DNA from 3 places in the Shewanella sp. SM73 genome. Region 1 is predicted to be linked to each of the others. Evidence: predicted binding sites of a transcription regulator. Region 1 holds the regulator's gene; each other region holds the start of a gene.
What was found. The regulator LexA, encoded in region 1, represses DNA repair genes until DNA is damaged. The targets are predictions, from matches to a motif close to TACTGTATNNNNATACAGTA.
Positions count from the first base shown of each region.

Region 2: the regulator LexA is predicted to act here: its motif matches at 3,389-3,408, upstream of L5M51_RS16845 (DNA topoisomerase III).
Region 3: the regulator LexA is predicted to act here: its motif matches at 2,086-2,105, upstream of recN (DNA repair protein RecN).

Region 1 covers NZ_JAKKRY010000010.1:68,798-73,332, forward strand. The annotation lists gene coxB (cytochrome c oxidase subunit II) at 1-1,005, opposite strand, end outside; gene L5M51_RS14525 (cell division inhibitor SulA) at 1,409-1,921, opposite strand; gene lexA (transcriptional repressor LexA) at 1,918-2,538, opposite strand; gene plsB (glycerol-3-phosphate 1-O-acyltransferase PlsB) at 2,699-4,535, shown strand, end outside.
Region 2 covers NZ_JAKKRY010000013.1:82,273-86,807, forward strand. The annotation lists gene purF (amidophosphoribosyltransferase) at 1-1,094, shown strand, start outside; gene L5M51_RS16835 (alanine/glycine:cation symporter family protein) at 1,221-2,699, opposite strand; gene L5M51_RS16840 (hypothetical protein) at 2,967-3,254, opposite strand; gene L5M51_RS16845 (DNA topoisomerase III) at 3,421-4,535, shown strand, end outside.
Region 3 covers NZ_JAKKRY010000006.1:8,244-12,778, forward strand. The annotation lists gene lldR (LysR family transcriptional regulator LldR) at 1-754, opposite strand, end outside; gene L5M51_RS10345 (AEC family transporter) at 1,045-2,007, shown strand; gene recN (DNA repair protein RecN) at 2,136-3,794, shown strand; gene L5M51_RS10355 (phosphatidylglycerophosphatase A) at 3,931-4,425, opposite strand; gene thiL (thiamine-phosphate kinase) at 4,441-4,535, opposite strand, start outside.

The sequences.
Region 1 (4,535 bases):
AAACGCTTGCATGGCTGTACCCGTTTTACCGTTGAGCACAATTTCAAGGTGGCCGCTGAGCGGTCCCGTTGCAATCGGGCTACCTTTAAGGTGCGGAAATACGCCTTGCAACCCTTCGCCATTGGGCTGGTGGCAGGCTGCGCAGTGCCCGAGGTAAACTTGTTCACCTTGAGTCATCAACTCTTCTTTACTTAGGGTTTGTGATAAAGCGGCTTGAGCGGCTTCAGCCGCAGCACCTGCGGCTTGTTTCTGCTCTGTTACCCAAGCCTCAAACTCGGCTTCAGGTAACGCTTGTACTACGATAGGCATAAAACCATGGTCTTTTCCGCAAAGTTCGGCGCATTGACCGCGGTAAATGCCGGGTTTGTCGATGCGAGTCCAAGCCTCATTGATAAATCCAGGGTTGGCATCTTTCTTAATGGCAAAGGCGGGTACCCACCAGGAATGGATGACATCCTCTGAAGTCATCAGAAAGCGGATTTTGCGGTTTATCGGTAGAACGAGCGGTTTATCGACTTCCAATAGATAGTTTTCACCCTTGGTTTCGGTGCCTTCAATTTGTGCTCTGGGTGTTGTCAGTATGCTATAAAAATCAATATCTTGATCGAAATAGCTGTAATGCCATTTCCATTGGGACCCCGTGACTTTTACGGTGAGATCGGCGTTGCTGGGATCTTCCATTGCGATTAAAGTTTTTGTCGCTGGAATCGCCATTAAGATCAAAATGATAAATGGCAGAATCGTCCAAGCGATTTCAACTTTAGTGCTTTCGTGAAAGTGGGACGCGACAGCGCCTTTGGATTTTCTGTGGTTGATCATGGCGTAAATCATGACGCCAAAGACCACTAGGCCTATTGCGCAGCAGATATACAAGATGGTCATGTGCAAGTGATAAACCTTGCCACTGATCTCGGTCACGCCAGGGGTCATGTTGAACCGCATGTCTGCGGCGGTCAACGGTGGTGCGAAAAGCACCACGAGTAAACAATACAACAATTGCTTCACAAGACTTCTCCTCTGCCAATTGCGAATAGCAACTACAAAGAAGAGCAACACAGTAAGTCTCAACTCTATGCAAACTCTTCAGTTCCCAAAAAAGCTTTTTTGACTTCAACGTGCGTTGGCGGCTGTTACTTTTAATCAAGTATTGTTACTGCTGGTAATTAGCCACGCTGGCACATACTGCTGAAATAAATCTGTTCTCTATTTTTAGTGGCGCTTCGAGTTCGATAAATACTCGATTCATTGACCACGGAAGGTGATATATCATCACCGACTTAACCAACCATACTTGCTGTTTAAATATTGATCAAGATCACTTATTTATCTAATTATCTGAAAAATTGCCAAAAAAAAGCCTCACATTCATAGGTGAGGCGGCTTTCAAGGTAAAAAATTAAATGAATATTTAGTGTACAGCGCTAAAAAAAGATTGCTGACCGAAGAGATTGCCTTGCTCAATGCGTACGTCGGCATGTAAGTGACTGTTTACGTCTTCAAGCACTATGCCCATAGCTCTGGCACTTTTAGCCACGATTTGTAGGCGTCGATTATCCCGCGCATCTAATGATTGAGTCCAAGTAATGACTGCACTGGACGTACCACTTGTCAGGGCTTTTTCCATCGCCCACAGGGTTTCGACTTCATCTTTAGCATGTACCAGCAAAACTCTATCCATACGCACACCCGCGTTAGCGAGCGTTTGCTTGTAGCCAATACTTGGTGGGTTGATGAGCACTAACCAACGGCCCTGTTGGCTTAACTGAGCGAGTTGTGCACTCAGATGAATTAATTCTTGGCGACCTTGAGTCTTAGTTGGCATGCAGGCGATAGGCGCATGGTGCCAGTCATAGTCGGCATCACGGACTTCATCGAGCCACAAGCCCGGATGGCGGGGGGCATTGCCAAGTAGTTTATTCATAGCCAATCTCCATTACGGATCACACCGACGGCGAGTCCTTCAATTGTTAAACTTTGGAAGCCTAAATCCACTTTAATCGGGGAGTAATCTTCATTTTCGGCATGTAGATAGACCACATTACCTTTTTTTTCGAAACGTTTAACAGTGACATCGTCATCGACTCTAGCGACAACCACCTGACCATTTCTAGCTTGTTCTACTTTATGAACTGCCAGCAAATCACCTTCGAGAATGCCGATATTCTTCATGCTGTCGCCTTTTACTCGCAGTAAAAAATCGGCGGCGGGATGGAACATGCTTGGGTCGACTTGGTAGTACTGTTCAACATGTTCTTGGGCGAGGATAGGTTCACCCGCGGCCACTTGGCCGATGAGCGGTAAACCTGTTTCAGTCAAATCTTCGATTTCCGCAGGCAGACGAATGCCCCGAGATGTGCCAGGCATGATCTCAATGCAGCCCTTTTTCGCCAACGCTTTAAGGTGTTCTTCAGCCGCATTGGCGCTCTTAAAACCTAAACGGGTTGCGATTTCTGCCCGAGTGGGTGGCATGCCAGTATCGGCAATATTTCGTTTAATTAGCTCTAATATTTCAGCTTGGCGTGGCGTCAAAGGTCTCATGGTGTTTCCTGTTTTTCTATACAGTTACTGTTAGTATATACAGTATTATTTGCAGCGCAAGTATTAACCACTTTTTAGCTATGTTGGAGAGAATTAGCGAATATTACCCATAGTCTGGTATTCTATCGGGCTAGTAAACGCACTTAATTGCATAAGAATAATGCCTAAACACGACTCTCTTTGGTTGAAATCATTACGTTGGATCCAAAAACACTTAGTGCACACTATTGTGGTGCCTCAGGATCCCTTTGCCGATCTGAATCTGGATGCTTCCAGACCCCTTGTTTATGTGATGAAAACAGAATCCCTCAGTGACATAGCTGCTTTGAGCGAAATAACGGCTAAGTTAGGTTTACCAAGCCCTTATGAGCCTCTAGTGGCTAATGGTGTGACTGCGCCTCGGGTTGTCTGTCTTCAAGGACGTAAGCCACTGTTTGGCGAGCGTGCTGGTAATGAGCCTTTCCTCGAATGTTTTATGCGTTTGTTAGCCGTGCATAAGGAACGTCCTGAATTAGATATTCAACTGGTACCCGTGAGCTTGTATTGGGGTCGCACGCCAGGGAAAGAAGACGACACTATGAAGGCGGCCGTATTTGAGCGGGAAAACCCGACTTGGCTGCGCAAGTGCTTGATGATTCTGTTCTTAGGTCGACATAACTTCGTGCAGTTTTCGAATGCCGTATCCCTGCGTTACATGGCTGACGAACATGGCACCGACATGGGGATTGCCCATAAGTTAGCACGGGTTGCGCGCGTGCATTTCCGTCGTCAACGTAAGGTAATGACAGGGCCTGTGCTGCCAAACCGCCAAGCACTGTTTCATTCGTTACTCAAATCTGAGTCGCTGCGCAAAGCGATTCAAGAAGAAGCCGCCAGTAAAAAGATTTCTGAGACCCAAGCGCGCGAGACGGCTATTGAGTACCTCGATGAAATAGCAGCCGATTACTCAGATAGTTTAGTGCGTATTGCCGAGCGTTTCTTAACTTGGTTGTGGAACAAGCTTTATAGCGGGATCAACATTAAAGGCGCCGAGCAAGTTCGCCAGCTGCATCACGATGGCCACGAGATTGTTTATGTGCCTTGCCATCGCAGCCACATGGATTACCTGCTGTTATCGTATATTTTGTATTATCAAGGCATGGTTCCGCCGCACATTGCTGCTGGCATCAACCTCAACTTCTGGCCCGCGGGACCTATGTTCCGTCGCGGTGGTGCCTTCTTTATCCGCCGTAGTTTTAATGGCAACAAGCTGTATACCGCAGTATTTCGTGAGTATTTAGATCAGCTGTTTGCTAAAGGTTATTCGGTGGAATACTTCTCCGAAGGTGGCCGTTCACGTACTGGCCGTCTGTTGGCGCCGAAAACTGGCATGATCGCCATGACGATGAACAGCGTACTGCGCGGTATTGAACGTCCTGTCACACTTGTGCCTGTGTATTTAGGCTATGACCATGTGATGGAAGTGGCGACTTACCATAAAGAGTTAAGCGGTAAGAAAAAGAAAAAAGAATCTGTGTGGCAGGTGTTCGGTGCCATTCGCAAATTAGGTAATTTTGGCCAAGGTTACGTGAATTTTGGCGAGCCTATTACCTTACAAAATTTCTTAAATGAGCGTGCGCCAAACTGGCGTGCTGAGTTGGCCGATGATCCCGAGCAGAAACCAAGTTGGTTAACTCCAGCGGTAAACGTGCTGGCTAATCGGGTGATGACGCGTATCAATGATGCCGCAGCCGCGAGTTCGGTGACTTTGACTAGCTTAGTCTTACTGGCGACAGATCAAAACGCCTTAGAACGTAGTCTGCTGGAGCGTCAGCTTGATTTGTATCTGACCCTACTCAAAAAAGTGCCTTACACTTCTTATACATCTGTTGCCGAAGGTGATGGTAAGCATTTAGTGCAGCAAGGTTTAGAGCTGAACAAGTTTGTTGTTAGTGCCGATCCTTTAGGGGAAATAGTGTCTATCGAAGCGAGTCAGGCTGTGTCTATGACTTACTATC
Region 2 (4,535 bases), on a different contig from region 1:
CCACGAGTTTGACCCTGACGTCGGAAGAAGTGTTCGATGCGGTCGCTAACGTACACCAACAAGCTCGTGGCGCCTACGCAGTTGTTGCCATGATTATTGGTCAAGGCTTAGTCGCGTTCCGTGACCCATTTGGTATTCGTCCTTTGGTATTAGGTAAGCACGAAACTGCCACTGGCACTGAATACATGGTGGCTTCTGAAAGTGTGGCACTCGATGCAGTTGGCTTTGAAGTGATGCGTGATGTTGCACCGGGTGAAGCGATTTATGTTTCAATTGACGGCCAGCTGTATACCCGTCAATGTGCCGCCGAGCCTAGCTATGCACCTTGTATCTTCGAATTCGTCTATTTTGCCCGTCCAGATTCGACGATCGACAAAGTGTCTGTATATGCAAGTCGCGTCAACATGGGCGCTAAGCTTGGCGAGAAGATTAAGAAGGAATGGTACGATCACGATATCGACGTGGTTATTCCTATTCCTGAAACCTCTTGCGATATCGCGCTGGAAATTGCCCGTTGCATGGATTTACCGTACCGGCAAGGTTTTGTGAAAAACCGTTATATTGGCCGTACCTTCATCATGCCTGGTCAACAGGAGCGTAAGAAGTCAGTGCGTCGTAAGTTGAATGCCATTAACACTGAGTTCAAAGGCAAAAATGTCCTGTTGGTGGACGACTCTATCGTTCGCGGTACGACCTCTGAGCAAATCATCGAAATGGCCCGTGAAGCAGGTGCTAAGAAAGTGTACTTTGCCTCTGCCGCACCGGAAATTCGTTTCCCGAACGTGTACGGTATTGACATGCCAACGTCGAATGAGCTTATTGCCCACGGTCGTGATGCCGATGAAATCGCCAAGTTAATTGGTGCTGATGGCATTATTTTCCAAGACTTACCCGATTTAATTGAAGCGGTAAGAATGGAAAATCCTGCGATTAAACGTTTCGAAACGTCTGTATTTGATGGTCACTACATCACGAACGACGTTGACCAAGCGTATTTAGATCACTTGACGCAACTGCGTAATGACGATGCCAAAGCCGATCGAAATAAAGATATCGGCACTAACTTAGAGCTGCATAACGTCTGTCACCCATAAGGATTGTGGGTCATTCAGTATCGTAAAGTTTGTGTCCTTTTTGTTCTAAACGATACAAAAAAGCCAGTGAGAAATCACTGGCTTTTTAATGGCTTATATTTGCTTAACGGAGCATAGTGGTAACGTCTACGTATTTATACGTTGCGCTGTTTCAGTCATTACATTTTCTTCAGCGTGTTTGCGTTCAACCCAGTAATCCGCATTTTTAATCCCCAGTTTTACCGGGTCAAAAAGTGGCTCTATGCCGAGTGCTTGTTGTGATTCATAATCTTTAAGGCAAGTGAATGCGGTTTTCCTTAATAGAATAATGGCAATAATATTGAGCCATGCCATAAGTCCGACACCAATGTCACCCATTCCCCAAGCCATATCAGCCGTTTTAACTGTGCCGTATACGGTTGAGCCAATGATCACGACTTTGAGAACGACCATGAACCAAGGATGATTTACTTTACGGTTAATATAGGCAATGTTGGTCTCAGCAATGTAGTAATAAGCCACTATGGTAGTAAAGGCGAAGAAGAACAGTGCGATAGCCACAAAGATATTGCCAAATCCTGGCATCATACTTTCCATTGCCGTTTGTACATAGCCTGGTCCTGCAGCGACTCCGGCAATGCCTGTATAGAGCGCCGCACCGTCTGGGCCCTGAACATTATACAGTCCTGTAATGAGCAGCATGAAACCTGTTGCAGAGCAAACGAATAAGGTGTCGATATACACAGAAAAAGCTTGAACTAACCCTTGTTTGGCTGGATGGCTTACCGCCGCTGCAGATGAGGCATGTGGCGCTGTACCTTGACCCGCTTCGTTGGAGTAAATACCCCGCTTTACCCCCCACATGATGGCTAAGCCTAAAATGGCACCAAAACCCGCATCAAAGCCAAAGGCACTTTTGATAATTAACCATAAAATACCCGGTAGCTGGCCAATATTTAGCGCTATGATGACACAAGCCACTATGATGTAACCCAGTGCCATAAAGGGGACGACGGCACTGGCAAAGTGAGCGATACGTTTTACACCGCCAAAAATGATAAAACCAAGAAGCATCGCTAGTATGGCTGCCGTCACATTAGGATCTATGTTGAAAGCGGTTTTTAAACTTGAACCAATCGAGTTAGCTTGTACGCCCGGCAGCAGGATCCCGCAGGCAAATATGGTCGCTATTGCAAATACCCATGCATACCATTTCATGCCTAAGCCTTTTTCAATATAAAAAGCAGGCCCACCACGATACTCGCCATTGATTTTTTCTTTATAGACTTGACCTAAGGTCGATTCAACGAAGGCGGAGCTGGCACCGAGAAAGGCAACCATCCACATCCAAAATAAAGCGCCAGGACCACCAAAGGTGATTGCTGTGGCAACCCCTGCAATGTTACCTGTACCGACTCGACCCGCTAATGTCATCGCGAGTGCTTGAAAAGACGACACTCCCGCATCAGTACTCTTACCATCAAACATCAGGCGGATCATTTCTGGCAGATGGCGCAGCTGTAAAAATCGAGTGCGAAGGGAGAAATAGAGCCCGACACCTAGGCAAAGAAAAATAAGTGCAGGGCTCCAAATTACACTATTGATCGCGTTGACAATCTCATTCATAGACTCCGATTCCTTTATTGTGTTGTTTTAGCAGAGTTTTTAGTTTTACGGTTATTCAACAGATGTTGAGTTAGGACATTCACTTTTGATTAAGACATTTTTTGTAAATATCCAAGATACTCAACATAACTATTTTTTAGGGAGCTTCATAGTTAAAGTGTTAAATATTTGAAACCAATGTGTTTTGAAATTGAGTTTTAGCATGGGTAAATAGAGCGGAGGGGCGAGTTAACTCGAAATACGGTAGTGATTTATTATGAATGTCAGTTATCCCATTACCCAAAGTAGCATCCACACGCCGAATAAACTGCTTAAGCTATGGCGCGTGATTTGATGGCTGAGTAATAGAGATAAACTCACAGCAATAGGAATGACGAGAATGAATCCCCATGCTAACGGCATATCGATGATTTTCATTTGTCCCAGCCAGGTACTGGTGAGCATGCTTATTGCGAGTAACATTAAGCTATGGAATATCAATAACTGATTGAATCTTAATATTAATGCTGGAGTTATTGCCATAGCCTGTCGCGCATTTATTGCAAACTGTCTCATAGTCACTCCTTAGTTATTTAGTGTATCTTATGTATTATTGAGAATCATTCGCAATTGAATTTACACTTAAGCTTTTACATTTAAGCTCGGTTTACTACAGAAATTTGCACTCAACTGGCGTTTGGGCTAAATTATACTGTAATTATATCCAGTGCTTGGTGTTTGTATGATTCTCTATATCGCAGAAAAACCTAGCCTAGGGCGGGCCATTGCCGATGTATTGCCTAAACCCCATAAAAAATGCGATGGATTTATCGAAGCCGCCAATGGCGATTGTGTGTCTTGGTGTGTCGGTCACTTGCTCGAGCAAGCAGAACCTGATGCCTATAATCCTGAATTTAAGTCTTGGAAATTCGAGCATTTGCCAATAGTGCCAGACAAGTGGCAACTAAAACCTAAGGCTGCGACCCGCAGCCAACTCACAGTGCTAAAACGATTAGTCAAACAAGCCAACACCTTGGTTAATGCGGGCGATCCCGACCGTGAAGGGCAGTTACTCGTGGATGAAGTGATTGCCTATCTTGGCGTGACGGGGGACAAGCTACATCAAACTCAGCGTTTACTGATCAGTGACTTAAACCCACAAGCTGTAAAACGAGCTCTAACGCAGCTACGCAGTAATCGCGAGTTTATTCCTTTATCCACATCAGCCTTAGCCCGCAGTCGTGCCGATTGGCTCTATGGCATGAATATGACGCGTGCGTACACCATCCAAGGTAAAAAGGTCGGTTATCAAGGCGTGTTATCCGTCGGCCGAGTACAAACGCCATTGCTTGGGCTAGTGGTGCGCCGTGATGAAGAGATTGCCCACTTTCAATCTAAGCCTTTTTATGAAGTACTAGCGCATTTGGCGACCGAGAAGCAAGAAACTTTCAGCGCCAAGTGGCAACCTAGCGAAGCTTGTCAGCCTTATATGGATGAAGAAGGACGAGTGTTAGTGAGAGGGTTAGCGCAAAATGTGGTGAGTCGCATCAGTGATAAACCCGCCTTAGTCACTCAATTAGTGGCTAAGGACAAGAAACAGAATCCACCATTGCCCTACAGCTTATCCGCGTTACAGATTGATGCGGCTAAACGGTTTGGTATGAGTGCTAAGGATGTGCTCGATACCTGCCAAAGTTTGTATGAACGCCATAAACTCATTACTTACCCACGCTCCGACAGTCGTTATTTACCCGTTGAGCAACATAACCTTGCGCCTTCGGTTCTTAAGGCGATAAGTGACGGCGCTGCTGAGTTATTGCAAGGTGCTGATGCACCCGATCCCCGTCTTAAATCTAA
Region 3 (4,535 bases), on a different contig from region 1:
TTCCCTCTTTAATCTGCTGTTTTACAAATAGTTCAGGACCATACAAGATCCCGCCATGGCCTAAGGTCGCCTGAATCGCTCCGTGTAAATCCGTGAGGGTGAGCTTAGTCGGGCCATTAAAATAAAAAGACTCGCCGCTTGGATGCTTTAAATGCCAATTAAACAGCGGCCAGACTTTTATCAGTTGATGGGCTTCAAGATCATCGGGATGCTCAAGTTTAGGTGCCTGAGCCAAATATTCTGGCGTGGCAAACAGGCAATAGTCGAGCTCGCCTAAGGTACTCGACACCCAAGAAGAATCAGGCTGAGCCCCGCCAACAATCGCCACATCTATGCCTTTGTCAATCAAATCGACTAACTCATTACTCTGGGAAATGTGCAAACGGATATCAGGATACAAACGGCCAAACTCATTCAATGCCTGAATAAACACAATGGAAATAATCGAAATCGGCGCGGCGATGCGCAAGGTCCCCTCGGGTTTATCACTGCCTAAACCACTTAGTTCATCAAATTGAGCAACCACACTCTGGTAGCGTTGAAAGAGCGCCAGCCCTTCCTCTGTCAGTCGCAACTTACGGGTGCTGCGCATAAAGAGCTGTTTATCGAGCTTCTCTTCCAACTTCGCTAACTTGCGGCTCACAGTGGCGATGGGCATATCGAGCTCCTTCGCCGCCTGCGAAAAACTGCCCGCATTGACTAAATGCACAAAAAGATAGACAAGTTGTAGTTCAGCGCCTAAATCATCACTCATTGCATATCCTAATTTCACATATTGGGTATTGACGTTAAAACGCTAAATTCACTAAGTGATTGTGTTTTAAACATTGAATTATTCACTTATACGACCATAGCGCAATAGCCTTAGATTGAAATGGTATGTTATTTTGTGGCGAGTTTTACTGCGCTGGCGCTAAATCTGGCTCTAAAGTGACATAAAAAGAAGCAAGTGCTGTAACTCTGGCCACCAAGAATCATAGCGACAGTAAAATGACGACGGTGGGCGAGTTTATTCAAATTTAATCGTAAGGATGAGTGAGGGAAATGACCATTTTAACCCCTCTGTTTGCCGTCTTCGGGATCATGTTGCTCGGCACACTTGTGCAAAAACTAAAACTCTTGCCCGTCGATACGGATCAAGTGCTAAACCAATATGTCTACTATATTGCGTTCCCTGCAATCATGCTTATCGCCCTCGCCCAGCAGCCGATTGACGAGATTTTGCAATGGGGATTTATTGCGGGCTACAGCACAGCTATGGTAATCACTTATCTTGTCTGCCTTGGGCTATCGCTGATCGCTAACCCTAAACAGCATGCGGTTGCCGCTATTCGAGCCCTCAATGCCACCTTTGGTAATACGGCATTTATTGGTATTCCACTGCTCATCATCCTCTTTCCGCAGCAGCAAAGTGCGTTAGTCGCCGCCGCGATTGCCAGCTTATTATCCGTGCTGATGTTTGCCGTCGCCTTAGTCTCGATGGAACTGGCCACTAACACCCAAAGACAACACCACGCCTTAGTCATAATGGCGATGGCGGTCGGTAAAAACCCTATCGTTATTGGTAGCTTAATTGGCGTCGGCATTTCGGCGCTAGAGATAAAACTGCCGTCAGGGCTGGCGCTAATGATCCAGCAAATAGGCAATACCTCAAGCCCCTGCGCCCTATTTGCTATCGGCATGGTACTCGCCAAAGCGATGCGCTACCAGAAAGATAGCAGCGTATTTAGCCCCAAGAATTTTATCGAACTGAGCCTTATCAACCTCTTCAAGCTGGCTATCCAACCGGCACTCGTCTACTTTATGCTTAACCGTTTTGGCGTAAGTGGTGACTACCTGATCATGGGCGTGATCTTGAGCGCACTGCCCACCGCGGCTAGCGTGTACTTACTCGCCCAGCGTTATAACACTCAGGCTTCAACCAGTGCTCAAGGCATTCTATTTGGCACCTTAGTCACTTTCTTCAGTTTACCTATCTTAGAAAGCTTAGTAAGAACCTATGCATAATCAGTTAATTAAAAATATTTACTACCAATAATGCCGATTATTTACCCAAGCCACTTTACTGTATATAAAATCAGTATATACTGTTTATCAATACAGTGGTTTGGTATGTTTTTCGACAGGAATTCACTATGCTTTGCCAACTCAGCATTAATAACTTCGCTATCGTCCGTTTTTTAGAACTGGATTTTCGCCCCGGTATGACCAGCATCACAGGTGAAACCGGTGCGGGTAAATCGATTGCCATCGATGCGCTAGGCCTATGCCTAGGCAATCGCGCCGATGCCAGCAGTGTTCGTCCCGGAGCCAATAAAACCGAGGTCAGCGCCCGCTTTTCCTTGGATGATATTCCACTGGCAAAACGTTGGTTAGAAGATAACGATCTTGAACTCGATGATGAGTGCATTCTACGTCGGACTATTGGTAGCGATGGCCGTTCACGCGCCTACATCAATGGTAATCCAGTGCCGCTGACGCAGCTAAAATTACTGGGTCAGTTGCTTATTGGTATTCACGGCCAACATGCCCACCATGCAATGTTAAAAAGTGAACATCAACTCACCCTGCTCGACAGTTATGCCAACCACAGATTGCTTATCGATACGGTTGCCGCTAGCTTTCAACGCTGCAAGCAAATTGAGGCCGATCTAAAGCAACTCGAAGCCTCCCAGCATGAACGTATTGCCCGTAAGCAATTAGTACAATATCAAGTAGAAGAACTCGATGAGTTTGATCTTAAAGTTGATGAGTTCGATGAGATTGAGCAAGAGCACAAACGTCTGGCCAATGGCACTGAGTTGATTGATACCTGTCAGGCGAGCTTAGATATACTCACAGAGGGCGAAGAGAACAATATAGAGTCGCTGCTCAATCGAGTCGTTTCCCTCGCCGAAGATCTGCAAAGCTACGATCCTGCATTAAGCAATATCAACACTATGCTCAATGATGCCTTAATCCAAGTGCAAGAAAGTGCCGGCGAATTGCAGCACTATTTGAGTAAGCTTGAACTCGATCCGACCCATTTTGCCTATTTAGAAGAACGGCTATCAAAAGCCATGCAACTGGCGCGTAAGCATCATGTTAGCCCGAATAAACTGGCCGAGCATCATTTAGCATTAAAGGCTGAGCTAAGCACCTTAGACAGTGATGAAAGTAAACTTGAAGAAATTCAGCTTCAAGTCGAGGCAAGTAGAGCCGCTTATCTTAGCAATGCGCAAAAGCTCAGCCAAAGCCGAGCCCGCTATGCTAAAGAACTCGACAAACTGGTGACTCAGTCAATCCACGAACTGAATATGCCTAAGGGTAAATTTACGATCGAAGTCAATTTCCACCCCGAGCAAATGTCAGCCAATGGCAGTGACAATATCGAATTTATGGTAACCACTAACCCTGGCCAACCTTTGCAACCGATTTCGAAAGTCGCGTCTGGCGGTGAGCTCTCACGGATAGGGCTAGGGATCCAAGTGATTACCGCGAAGAAAGTTGCCACACCGACATTAATTTTCGATGAGGTGGATGTCGGGATTTCCGGCCCCACCGCAGCAGTAGTGGGCCGCATGTTACGCAGCTTAGGGGAATCGACCCAAGTACTGTGCGTGACTCACTTGCCGCAAGTTGCGGGCAATGGTCATCAACACATGTTTGTCGATAAATTTAATAAGGCAGGCAGTACTGAGACCACAATGAAATCGCTCGATCGTGAGCAGCGTATCCAAGAGCTTGCAAGACTGTTAGGTGGCGATACTATCACCAGCAATACCCTCGCGAACGCAAGGGAACTGCTGCAATAGTAGTATGGATCAGATAACGAATGAGGTCGCTAAACGCTTGAATCTACACACTCTATATCACAAGCTAAGGGGCTATATCAAAAACTAAGGGTTAGTTGTTGGCCATGCTAACTAACATGTCGGGTTAGCGATAATGTTAGCTAAAACACCAGACTAGCCCTTGCAGACAAATAAACGAAAACACGCCCGCTAACACATCGTCAATCATAATGCCAAAACCACCATGAACTTTGGCATCGAGCCATCGAATAGGCCAAGGTTTGATGATGTCGAAAAAGCGAAATAGACCAAAGCCGACTAACAACCAACCCCAACCTGCTGGTGCCGCTATCATAGTGATCAGTAGCCCAACCACTTCATCCCACACAATCGCACCGTGATCGTGTACCCCCATATCTTGAGCGGCTTTACCGCAGATATAAAATCCCGCAAATGCGCTCAATAAGGTTAAGCCGATATACCAAGTGAGCGGTAATGGCGCCATCAATAAATAGAGGGGAATGGCTGCTAAGGTACCGAAAGTACCAGGCGCTTTAGCGGCGAGTCCGCTACCAAAACCGAGTGCCAAAAAGTGGACAGGATTTTTTAATGACAGGCGCGTTAGCACCTGATCCTTTGACAACCATTTCATTAACATGCTCTTCGCTTAAAAGTGCTCGAAACCGTGATACGGTGGTGTAAACGGCTCACCATTGAGTTGCAACTTGAGCTTACTGCCTGCACAAATTTGTCCAACGCGAA